Regions from separate parts of the Erwinia billingiae Eb661 genome, predicted to be linked through region 2. Evidence: predicted binding sites of a transcription regulator. Region 2 holds the regulator's gene; each other region holds the start of a gene.
What was found. Region 2 encodes PurR, which represses purine synthesis genes. Its sites were predicted from a motif close to CANGCAAACGTTTGCNTG; they were not measured.
Positions count from the first base shown of each region.

Region 1: a site for PurR is predicted at 1,305-1,322, ahead of rbsD (D-ribose pyranase). Genes of this name have one in related genera too.
Region 3: a site for PurR is predicted at 1,176-1,193, ahead of purL (phosphoribosylformylglycinamidine synthase). Genes of this name have one in related genera too.
Region 4: a site for PurR is predicted at 987-1,004, ahead of tusA (sulfurtransferase TusA). Genes of this name have one in related genera too.

Region 1 is NC_014306.1:16,529-19,666, reverse strand. Features, by position in the region: gene rbsA (ribose ABC transporter ATP-binding protein RbsA) at 1-866, opposite strand, end outside; gene rbsD (D-ribose pyranase) at 874-1,293, opposite strand; gene alsS (acetolactate synthase AlsS) at 1,445-3,124, opposite strand.
Region 2 is NC_014306.1:2,167,516-2,170,653, reverse strand. Features, by position in the region: gene EBC_RS11410 (C40 family peptidase) at 1-332, shown strand, start outside; gene cydH (cytochrome bd-I oxidase subunit CydH) at 376-465, opposite strand; gene purR (HTH-type transcriptional repressor PurR) at 750-1,775, shown strand; gene punR (DNA-binding transcriptional activator PunR) at 1,824-2,735, opposite strand; gene punC (purine nucleoside transporter PunC) at 2,849-3,138, shown strand, end outside.
Region 3 is NC_014306.1:3,782,394-3,785,531, reverse strand. Features, by position in the region: gene mltF (membrane-bound lytic murein transglycosylase MltF) at 1-1,012, opposite strand, end outside; gene purL (phosphoribosylformylglycinamidine synthase) at 1,282-3,138, shown strand, end outside.
Region 4 is NC_014306.1:4,719,461-4,722,598, reverse strand. Features, by position in the region: gene EBC_RS22985 (DcrB family lipoprotein) at 1-112, opposite strand, end outside; gene EBC_RS22980 (7-cyano-7-deazaguanine/7-aminomethyl-7-deazaguanine transporter) at 211-876, opposite strand; gene tusA (sulfurtransferase TusA) at 1,080-1,325, shown strand; gene EBC_RS22970 (zinc/cadmium/mercury/lead-transporting ATPase) at 1,361-3,138, opposite strand, start outside.

The sequences.
Region 1 (3,138 bases), 2.2 Mb from region 2:
GCGCCCATCAGCCCGGCAACACCCAGAATTTCACCTTTGCGCAGGGTGAAGCTGATATCGTCAACGCCCGGCCCGGTAAGATGTTCCACCTTGAGGCGAACCTCACCAGGCGCTTTATCCAGCCGCGGGTATTGCTCTTCCAGCTTGCGGCCAACCATCATTTCAATCAGCGAATCTTCTTCCAGGCTTTCCACGGCCCGCTCGGCAATAAACTGTCCGTCGCGGAAAATGGTCACGTCATCGCAGATTTCGAAGATTTCCTTCATGCGGTGCGAGATATAGACAATGCCGCATCCCTGCGCCTTCAGCTCGCGGATCACGCGGAACAGCGACGCGGTTTCGGTATCGGTCAGTGCATCGGTGGGTTCGTCCATCACGATCACTTTCGACTCATAACTCAGCACTTTAGCAATCTCGACCATCTGCTGGTCGCCGATCGACAGATCGCCCACCAGCCTGTGGCTGCTAAAACGCAGATTGAGTTTTTTCAGCAGCACGTCGGCTTCGGCGTGCATTTTCTTCCACTGGATGCGGCCAAACGCATTAACAAACTCACGGCCGAGGAAGATGTTTTCCGCAATGCTCAGCTGTGGGATCAGATTCAGCTCCTGATGAATGATGCCAATGCCGGCTTCCTGTGACGCTTTTGGCCCGTTGAAGGAGACGTCATTGCCCAGCCAGGTGATGCGGCCCGCATCACGCGGATAGATCCCGGTCATCACCTTCATCATGGTGGATTTACCGGCACCATTTTCGCCGACCAGCGCCATCACTCTGCCCGGATAGACCGAGAGTGCCGCGCCGGAAAGCGCCTTCACGCCGGGAAAGGATTTATCAATACCTTGCAGTTGCAGTAAAGGTTGCATCATGGCCTCAGAAGGTCACGCCAGCGGTCAGGATGATATTCGCGTAGGGGGAACATTCCCCACTGCGGATCACGGCCTGACTACGCTGGGTTTGCTGTTTTAACTGGTGATGAGTGACGTACTGGATCGAGATGGTGTTTCCCTGATGTTGTTGCAGCAAGTCGAGCAGGGCTAACAGGTCGCTGTGAAGCTTGGGATTATGAGATTTGATCTCTTCCGCGATGATGGCACTTTCTACCTGCATCTCTTCGGTCACGGTGTGAACCACCTGCAGAAAGCTGGGAATACCGTGGGTCAGCGCCAGATCGATACGCTGAGGGCCGGCCGGAATTGGCAAGCCCGCATCGCCGATGGTCAGGCTGTCGGTATGCCCGAGGCGGGAAACCACGGACGAAATATCAGAATTCAGTAAGGTGCCTTTTTTCATCTTTCACTCCAGAGCGAAACGTTTCGCTGATCCGGAGTTTAAGAGAGGCAGGGGCGAAAACAACCGCCAAATCGCGAAATTGTGATCGCCATCGAAACGTTTCGCTGTTGCCTGCCTCGGGTTTGGCTTAAGGCTGCGATCGTGGCTGAGGTTAGAGGATCTGGCTTAAATGGAGCTGGCCCATCAGCAAATGATTGTCGGCATAATCGACCGGCACCGCGACCACTGCAGGTCCCTGCACATCCATGGCTTTACGCAGCGTTGGCTCTAACGCTGCTGCGCTGTCGACCGCAAATCCGGCAGCGCCAAAGGCTTCGGCGTAAGCTTTGAAATCGACCGGGCCGAATTTAACCCCCGACACCCGCTGATATTTCTTCTGTTCCTGCATCGCCACCATGTTGTATTCCTCATCCACCCAGATGATGTGCAGAATATTGGCTTTGAGCCTGACGGCAGTTTCCAGCTCCATACTGGACTGCAGGAATCCGCCATCGCCGGAGACCGACACCACTTTACGGCTCGGGTCGACCAGCCAGGCGCCAATGGCCCACGGCAGCGCCACGCCCATCGTCTGTTGCCCGTTGGAGATCATAATCTGACGCGCCCGGAAGCTGTAAAGGTAGCGGGCAATCCAGATATGGAAGCTTCCCATATCCACCGTCAGGGTGACGTCGCTGTTAATGATGTCCTGCATCGCCCGCACAATGCGCAGCGGATGCAAGGCAAACTGATTCAGATTCTGGCCCTGCAATGTCAGCAGTTCCCGCTGTTGCTGGCGATCGTGCAGAATCGATGCGGCCTGTGAGCTGAGCTGCAAAGGCGAGGCAATGCGCGCGGCGAGTTTGTCGAGCGTTGCGGCGATATCGCCCACCAGCTCAGCATCCGGCAAATAGCAGTTATCCGCTTCCGCAGGCAACACATCGATATGCACCAGCGTGGCCGTCCCGCTGTTCCACATGGCCGGCTCATATTCCACCGGGCTGTAGCCGATGGTGATAATCAGGTCAGCCTGACGTAACAGACGATCGCCCGCCTGATTGTTAAACAAGCCTACCCGGCCAGCAAAGCGTGAAAAGTGTCCCTGACGTACGGCCCCAGCCGCCTGATAGGTGCTGGTGACGGGAATATGGCTGCGCTCCAGCAAACGGTGTAGCGCATCGCTGTTTTGCGGCTGGCTGGCCATCAGTCCCAGCAGCAGAACCGGGTTTTTGGCCTGCGCAATCTGTGCGGCAACCGCCTCAATCGCCACATCTGGCGCGGCGCCCAGCAACACCTGACCTTTGCTGCTCAGCAGATTGCCCCGGGCCGGTTGATCAACAATATCCTGCGGCAGGCTGACAAAGGCACCGCCGCCTCGGCCGTGTTCAGCCTGGCGGAAGGCGTTGGAGATCACTTCAGACAGGGCATTGGCATCGGTGACTTCAACGGCATATTTGGTGACCGGACGAAACATGGCAACGGTGTCCATGCTCTGATGCACCTGTTTTGCACTGTCCGCGCGCTTCACCGCGCCGCCCAGCGCCACCACCGGATCGCCTTCACTGGTGGCGGTGGCCATACCGGTGATCAGGTTCGAGCAACCGGGGCCGGAGGTGACCAGCGCCACGCCCGCGTTGCCGGTCAGCCGCCCGACTGCCGCCGCCATAAAGGCAGCATTGGCTTCATGGCGCACCGGGATGGTCTGGATAGTGGAGTCCACCAGCGAATCAAAGACCTTATCGATTTTGGCGCCCGGAATACCAAAGACCTGCTTCACGCCCTGAGCTTCCAGCTGCGCCACGACCAGATCGGCGCCATGCTGCCATAGCTGAGTATCGGTTGGGTTTTTCATCATGACTCCTTAGG
Region 2 (3,138 bases):
CGCCTAAAACCGGCTTCGATTGCAGCGGCCTGGTGTGGTATGCCTACAAGGATTTAGTGAAGTTTAAAATCCCGCGCACGGCGAATGAGATGTATCACCTGCATGATGCGGCTTCGATAAAGCGTGATGAGCTGGAGAAAGGCGATTTAGTCTTCTTCCGCATTAACGGGCGCGAGACGGCAGATCATGTTGGCGTGTATCTGGGTGGTGGGAAGTTTATTCAGTCGCCACGTACTGGCAAGGATATTCAGGTCAGCGCTCTGGCAGATGATTACTGGCAGCGCCACTATATTGGTGCCCGCCGGATGATGACGCCAAAAACCATTCGATAGCGGAAATACTCAGAGCCGATCGTCAGACCGGCCCTGTTTGCACTTAATGCATAATCGCGGTGAAGCTAAACGCCATAATCATCAACAGTGCGCAAACCGTGGTCAGTAAAGAGAACTTCAGATCGGTATCCATTTTTAATCCTAAATAGCCCTACAGTTTATGATGCCATCAATTTTCCCATACTTGACGGTAAAAATCTCGTTTTCTCTGCCAAGCCTTGTTAGAATTCTTTTTTTGTTGCGCAACGGCCCGCACCTTAAGGTGTTTAGCGGTCTTTAATCAGCGCTTTTTCCTTCCTGACGACTCCGGACAGCAACTAAAAAACGACTTCAGACGTCAGGTTTTCGATCTCACCAGGCAAACGATTAACAACAGGCTTATCAAACGGTTAAGATAGGCGCAGGAGTAGTTATTTCATGGCAACAATTAAAGATGTGGCAAAGCAAGCCGGGGTGTCCACCACCACCGTCTCCCACGTCATCAACAAGACCCGTTTCGTTGCAGAAGAAACGCGGGAAGCCGTGTGGGCCGCCATTAAGGCGCTCCACTATTCACCCAGCGCGGTTGCCCGTAGTCTGAAGGTGAATCACACCAAAACCATCGGGCTGCTGGCTACTTCGAGCGAGGCGCCCTATTTCGCCGAAATTATTGAAGCCATTGAAAACCGCTGTTTTGCCAAAGGCTACACGCTGATCCTCGGTAACGCCCACAATGATCTTGCCAAGCAGCAGGCCTATCTGTCGATGATGGCGCAGAAACGCGTGGATGGCCTGCTGGTGATGTGTTCCGAATACCCTGACGAGTTGATCACCATGCTGGAAGATAACCGCAATATTCCGATGGTGGTGATGGACTGGGGCAAATCGCGCGGTGACTTTACCGATACGGTAGAAGACAACGCCTTTGAAGGCGGTTATCTGGCTGGCCGTTATCTGATCGACCGTGGGCATCGAGATATTGGTGTCATCCCGGGTCAGATGGAGCGCAACACCGGCGGTGGCCGTCTTGCCGGATTTATGAAAGCATTGTCTGAAGCGGGGATTACCTTGCGTGACGAGTGGCTGGTTCAGGGCAATTTCGAACCTGAATCAGGTCACCAGGCGATGCAGCAAATCCTCTCGCAGAAGCAGCGTCCAACGGCGGTGTTCTGCGGTGGCGATGTGATGGCGATGGGCGCAATTTGTGCGGCTGATGAGATGGGCCTGCGCGTTCCGCAGGATATATCGGTAATCGGGTACGATAACGTACGCAACGCCCGTTACTTCACACCGGCCCTGACCACGGTTCACCAGCCAAAAGAACAGCTGGGCGAAACCGCCTTCGATATGCTGTTAGATCGTATCACCAGCAAGCGTGAAGAACCGCAGACGATTGAAGTACATCCTACGTTGATCGAACGCCGTTCGGTTGCCGATGGTCCCTTCCTGGATTACCGCCGCTAGTCCCGCTCAGTGCTGAGGGCGAATTCTCCCTCAGCACACCCAATTGGCTCAGGGCTCTTCCTTCAGCCATTCACTGTTCAGCGTGTCACTGTCACCCAGATAATCCAGCAACCAGCTCAGCGCCGGTGAAGCCTGCTGCTCAGACCAGCTCACGCAGCACGGACTGTCCGGAAATCCGCCTTCCAGCGTCAATTCATGCAAAGCGCCTTTTTGCAGCAGCGGTTGCGCCAGATGGCCCGGTACCATCCCCACGCATAAGCCCGCCAGCAGGCAGTCAAATGCGCTTTCCCAGTCTGGCACCACCAGCCGCCGCTGATTATCCAGCGTCCATGTGGTGCGTTTCGGCAAGGCTCTTGAGGTATCTTCCAGCACCAGTGAAGGCCATTCGCCAATGGCCTCTTCACTGGTTTCTGCGTGCTGACGTGCCAGCGGATGATCCGCGGCAACCACACAGCGCCAGTTGAGCGCGCCCATATTGCGGAAGGCGAAGCGGCCACCTACCGGGATAGCCTGTGTCGCGCCGATGGCCACATCCACCCGCCCGTCGGCCAACGCATCCCAGACGCCGTTAAAAACTTCTGCTGACAGATGCAGTTCCATATCCGGAAAGTGCCGATAAAAGTCGACTACCAGCTGTCGGGTTCGCTGAGATTTAACGATGCGATCGACGGCGATATTAATTTGCCCTCGCCAGCCGTTAGCGACCTGCTGGCACTGCCGTCGGGTGGCGAGCATTTTTTTGATGACACTGCGGCCCTCCTGGATAAATACTCGTCCCGCATCGGTCAGCACCACATCACGGTGGCGACGCTCAAACAACGGCACGGCAAGCCATTCTTCCAGCTGCCGCACGGTATAACTGATGGCTGAGGGTACGCGATGGAGCTCTGCGGCGGCAGCGGTAAAACTGCCGCTGCGGGCAACTGCATCAACCACTTCAAGGGAATGTTCTGACCACATAATCTGCCTGCAATATTTTTGAACGCAACCTGCAAATATTACCGTTTCACAAGCTGTATGGCACGCGATTACACTCTGCGGCGTTTCGTTCATCACAAATAAAGAGCAAAAGAATGCCTTCGAAAGGATTTATTGTTTACCTGGCGCTGTTAAGCGTGGCAGGTTTCCTCGCTACCGATATGTACCTGCCTGCCTTTGGTGCCATGCAACAAGACCTGCAAACCGATGCCGGGATCATCAGCGCCAGCCTCAGCCTGTTCCTGGCGGGTTTTGCCATCGCCCAGCTGTTTTGGGGTCCGTTGTCGGATCGTATTGGCCGTAAGCCTGTGCTGTTGATGGGTCTGAGTCTGTTCGCCGTCAGTTGTGGCGCGATGTGGTGGGTAGATTCTGCTGCGGCCCTGCT
Region 3 (3,138 bases), 1.6 Mb from region 2:
CAGCCGTGTTGCGGGTCAGCATCATCATCCCGCGCACGCCGGTCGGGGAGGTTGCCTGAGGATTCCAGTGCGACTCCTGATAGGAAATCGCCGCCAGTAAACGCCAATCGATCTCGCTGGCATACTTTTCAAACAGCGGGCGAATATCCGGCAGCGTGCCATCAATGGCGCGCAGGAAGGTGCGGGTATCGACATAATCGAAGGTCCCCACGTGGCCGAGGTACTTCTCATCCAGACGGGCCATCGCGCCTTCTTCACCCATCTGATTAAAGTAGTCGAGCATCGCCGCATTCAGGCTGTCGTCCTGATCGCGCTGCATATACCAGGTAATCGGCTCTTCATCGGTAATATCAAAGGCGACCGCCAGCTGCGGATGGATGCGCTGGAGCAGGGCGATCGACACGGAATCCCCCACCGTGTAATCCAGTTTGCCATCGGCCACCGCTTCCAGCAGGGTGTTCGGGCTCTGATCGGTCGAAATCGCCCAATCCAGATCGGGATACTGATTCTGCTTAATGCCGCGCAGGGTGGAAAGGTAGGCCGAGTCGGAAGCGACGGTCAGTCGGCCATGCAGCTCACCGAGGTTTTTTGGGCGTGGCTTACCCATCCGGTAAACCAGTTGCTGGGATACGGAGTAATAAGTGGGGCCAGTACGAAAGCGCGATTGACGTTCGCCGCTGTAAATTAAGCCTGCGGCCAGCACGTCAGCTTTATCATCTTCCAGGTCGTCAAACAGGTCACTGAGGTTTTGCCGGACGGTGATCTGCAGCTTCACGCCAAGATAATCAGCGAAGCGTTTCGCCAGCTCATAGTCCATTCCGGCTGGGGCTTTATTAATGGTGTAGTAAGTCAGCGGGGAAGTTAACGTGCTCACACGCAAAACTCCCCGTGATTTTATCTGCTCTATCTGGTCCTGTTGACCCCCGTACCAGGGGATCGATGGCCACAGTGCCAACGCAAGCAGCACGGTAACCAGGCCGATGAAAAGATAATTAATTTTCAGGCGTTTCAAATGGTTATCTCTCGATTGCTCTCAGGTTCTGTCTGTAACGGCAGTATTTGATGTCTATAATGGTTCCTGAGCGTGGGGCATTTTGCGCAACTCGGTGCCCCTGCGCAACTGAATTCAACCTGAATTGTGTGAATTTCAGCCAATTCCTTGGTGCGATTTATTCTGCGCAAACGGTTTCGTAACCGGTGGGGATTCTCTATAATACCGCCCGCTTTCCCTGTTGCGCCCAAAGAAGCGTCGCCCGGCGCTTCGAAGACGAGAGATCTTTGATGATGGAAATTCTGCGTGGTTCGCCCGCTCTGTCGGCATTTCGTATTACTAAATTGCTGGCCCGCTTTCAGGACGCTCACCTGCCGGTGAGTGACATTTACGCTGAGTACGTCCATTTTGCTGACGTCAGCACGCCTCTGGCCGCTGATGAAAAAGCCCGTTTACAGCGCCTGCTGAAGTACGGTCCCTCTCTCGCGGAACATACGCCGGAAGGGCGCCTGATTCTGGTGACACCACGTCCGGGAACCATTTCGCCGTGGTCGTCTAAAGCGACCGACATCGCGCACAACTGCGATCTGCCTCAGGTGCTTCGTCTGGAGCGCGGTCTGGCTTTCTATGTTAAGGCCCCACAGCTGACCGACGCCCAGTGGTCGTTGCTGGCTGCGCTGCTGCATGACCGCATGATGGAAGTGGTCCTCAGCGATTTGAACCAGGCTGAACAACTGTTTGCTCATCACCAGCCTGCTCCGCTGCAAAGCGTCGACGTGCTGGGTGAAGGCCGTGACGCGCTGGATAAAGCCAACCGTAAGCTGGGTCTGGCACTGGCCGATGATGAAATCGACTACCTGCTGGCGGCCTTTGAAAAACTCGGGCGCAACCCGAACGACATCGAGCTGTATATGTTTGCCCAGGCGAACTCCGAGCACTGTCGTCATAAAATCTTCAACGCCGACTGGATTATCGACGGCGAGCAGCAGCCAAAATCGCTGTTCAAGATGATCAAAAACACCATGGAGAAGACCCCGGACCACGTGCTGTCTGCCTATAAAGACAACGCCGCGGTGATGGAAGGTTCTCAGGTGGGCCGTTTCTATGCGGACGCAGAAAAAGGGCAGTACGACTTCCATCAGGAAGAAGCGCACATTCTGATGAAGGTCGAAACCCATAACCACCCGACGGCGATTTCGCCATGGCCGGGTGCGGCAACCGGTTCAGGCGGTGAAATCCGTGATGAAGGCGCAACCGGACGTGGCGCGAAACCGAAAGCGGGTCTGGTTGGCTTCTCGGTTTCTAACCTGCGTATCCCAGGTTTTGAACAGCCGTGGGAAGAAGACTTCGGCAAACCTGACCGTATCGTCACCGCGCTGGATATCATGACCGAAGGCCCACTGGGCGGCGCGGCATTCAACAACGAATTTGGTCGTCCTGCGCTGAATGGCTACTTCCGTACCTATGAAGAGCAGGTCAACAGCCATAACGGCGTGGAGTTGCGCGGTTACCACAAGCCGATCATGCTGGCTGGCGGTATTGGCAACATCCGTGCTGACCACGTGCAGAAAGGCGAAATCACCGTCGGTGCCAAGCTGATCGTGCTGGGTGGCCCGGCGATGAACATTGGTTTGGGCGGCGGTGCAGCCTCTTCCATGGCTTCCGGCCAGTCTGATGCCGATCTGGATTTTGCTTCGGTACAGCGCGACAACCCAGAAATGGAACGTCGTTGCCAGGAAGTGATCGACCGCTGCTGGCAGCTGGGTGAAGACAACCCGATTCTGTTTATCCACGACGTGGGTGCAGGCGGTCTTTCTAACGCGATGCCTGAACTGGTCAGCGACGGCGAGCGCGGCGGTCGCTTCAACCTGCGTGACATTCTTAACGACGAACCGGGTATGACCCCGCTGGAAGTCTGGTGTAACGAGTCCCAGGAACGCTACGTGATGGCGGTTGCGCCAGAGAAGCTGGAACTGTTTGCCGAACTTTGTAAGCGTGAACGTGCGCCATTCGCGGTGATTGGCGAAGCCACCGAAGAGATGCATCTGTCTCTGGAAGACAGCCACTTCGATAACAAGCCTATCGATATGCCGCTGGACGTGCTGCTGGGTAAAACCCCGAAAATGACCCGCGATGTCACCACGCTG
Region 4 (3,138 bases), 2.5 Mb from region 2:
GGCTGCTGCTGACGCCGTTATCATCCGCAGAGGCTTTGTCATCTTTGCCGTCGCAGGCGGTCAGTCCAACCACCAGTAAGCCGATACCGGCATATTTCAGTAAGTTACGCATCATGATCCCTTTTACGTTAGTCGTGTGCTGCTTTACAGCCCCTCATAAAATAGTAATCAGCGGGCAAAAGCAACTGTCGCTCTGTCACAGAATGCAGCTTAGCCGAAGTTAACCTGAGCGCGGTTCGATTTTTCCGCCAGACGCTTCAGCATGGCATTCAGCAACAGGCCGTAAGCCGGCAGGAAGAAAATCATGCAGATAAGCACCTTGAAGCTGTAATCCACCAGGGCGATCTCCACCCAGTTCTGCGCCATAAACGGATCGGGACTTTTGTAGAAGGCGATAAAGAAGAACGCCAGCGTATCACTGATATTGCCGAGGAACATCGCGGAGGCCGGGGCAATCCACCACTGCGGCAGCTGGCGCAGGCGGTTGAAGACGTGCACATCCAGCACCTGGCCCAACGCGTAGGCCATAAAGCTGGCGCAGGCGATGCGGGCAACGAACAGGTTGACGTTTTCTAATGCGGCAAAGCCCTGCCACTCACCCTGATAGAACAGCGCGGAGACGGCGTAGGAGATAAACAGTGCCGGGACCATCACCGCAAGGATGATGCGACGAGCCAGCGGCGCGCCAAAAATGCGCACGGTGAGATCGGTTGCCAGGAAGATAAACGGGAAGCTGAACGCGCCCCAGGTGGTGTGAAAACCGAAAATGGAGATCGGCAATTGCACCAGATAGTTACTGGAGGTGATCACCAGCACGTGGAAAAGGGACAGCCAAATCAACGCATGCGTGCGCTGACTATTCGAGAACGAAATCATCATATGACCTTTTTGAAGATTGGGGTGAGGGAACCCAATGAAAAATTGTGTCGCAATAGCGATTGCGCGGCATCTTACCGAAACAGAGTGCTATTGCAACGGTTAATTTTAGCGCAAACGTTATCGTCGCGGTACCCACTTGCACATGCAAAAGGTGAGGGTAAAATGAGCGCAGGTATTTCTTCCGTTTTAATGAGACTGCTATGAGCGATCTGTTCGCCAATCCCGATCAAACCCTCGATGCGATGGGCCTGCGCTGCCCGGAACCTGTAATGATGGTGCGTAAAACCGTGCGTCATATGCAGGAGGGCGAAACCCTGCTGATTATTGCCGACGATCCGGCCACCACGCGTGATATCCCCGGCTTCTGCCGTTTTATGGAACACCAGCTGGTGGCGCAGATGACCGAGCAGACACCCTATAAGTATCTGCTGAAGAAAGGGCTCTAAGCATCGGCCTCGGGCCCGGTTTTACGCGGAGCCACTCAGCGTTTGCGCAGCAGCCTTAACGCATTCGCGGTGACCAGCGCCGTCGCGCCGGAGTCTGCCAGTACCGCCAGCCACAGGCCGGTAATTCCCAGCAGCGTGGTCACCAGAAACACCCCTTTTAGCCCCAACGCAATGGTGATGTTTTGCCGGATATTGGCGTGCGTGGCCCTGGAGATACGGATCATCGTGGCCAGTCCGCCAAGCCGGTTGTGCGTCAGCGCCGCATCCGCCGTTTCCAGCGCGACATCGCTGCCGCTGCCCATCGCAATCCCGGTCGTCGCGGCTTTCATTGCCGGCGCATCGTTAATACCATCACCGACCATCGCCACCGGCTGCTGCTGATTCAGTTCGCCAATCGCGGTGACCTTATCGGCGGGCAACAAGCCTGCGCGGAAGTCGATGCCCAGCTCACCGGCGATCGCCGCAGCGGCGCGCGGATTGTCTCCGGTCAGCATCACCGCCTGAATATCCAGCGCTTTTAACTCCGCCAACGCGGCGGCGGCATCGGCACGCAGCGTGTCACGCAAGGCGATCAGCGCCGTTGGCTGATTCTCCTGCAACAGCACCACCACGGTGTTTCCTTCGGCTTCCAGCGCGCTCACCCGTTCCTGCTGTTCAGGGCTGAGCGTGCCTTGATCCAGCCTGGCGGGCGCGCTGATTAGCAGTGAGTGACCACTGACGATAGCCTCAACGCCGCTGCCGGCCAGCGCGCGTTGCGAGGTCGCCGCTGCCAGCGTTAAGCCACGCTGGCCAGCCAGCGCCACGATGGCTTTGGCTAAGGGATGCGACGAACCGGCTTCCACCGCTGCCGCTTTGGCCAGCAGGGAATCTTCACTCTCCTCTGCCAGTGGGATCAGCGCGGTGACCTGCGGTTTTCCTTCGGTCAGCGTGCCGGTTTTATCGAAGGCAAAGGTGCGGATGGCGTTCAGGCTCTCCAGCGCGGCACCGCCTTTAATTAACACACCCCGGCGGGATGCCGCCGCCAGCCCGGAGGTGATGGCCGCAGGCGTTGAAATCACTAATGCGCAAGGGCAACCAATCAGCAGCAGCGTCAGGCCTTTGTAGATCCACGGCTGCCAGTCGGCGGCGAACAGCAGCGGCGGGATCACCGCGACCAGCAGCGCCATCGCCATAATTACCGGCGTGTAGATGCGGCTAAAGCGGTCAAGGAAGCGCTCAATCGGTGCCCGGTTGGATTCGGCTTCTTCAATCAGATGCAGAATGCGGTCGATGGCACTTTCACCTGGTTTGGATATCACTTCTAACAGCACCTGGCGGTCCACGCTCAGGCAGCCTGCGGTAACCGCTTCGCCTTGCTGACGCTCGACCGGCACCGATTCGCCGGTTAATGCGCTTTCATCAAAGCTGGCAAACGGCGAGAGTAAACGCGCATCGGCGGGCAATCTCGCGCCGGCGGCCACTTCAATTCTGTCGCCGGGGCGCAGTTCACTGAGGGCAACCGTTTCACGCTTCTCCCCGCTCACCCGGACAGCTTCTTCCGGTTTCAGGGCCATTAAGGCGGTCACGCCACGGCGGGCGCGGCTGGCGGCAAAGGATTCCAGCCGTTCACCCAGCAGGAACAGCAGCAGCACCATCGCGGCTTCTGCGGTGGCGCCAATAAATAATGCACCGATGGCCGCGACGGTCATCAGGGTTTCAATGGCAAATGGGGTGCCGCTGCGGATCAAGCGCAGCGCGCTGCGGGCAATGGGCCAGGCACCGGCGAGGGTGGTCAGGGTGAAAGCGATTTGTCCGGCTTCAGGGCTGACAAGGT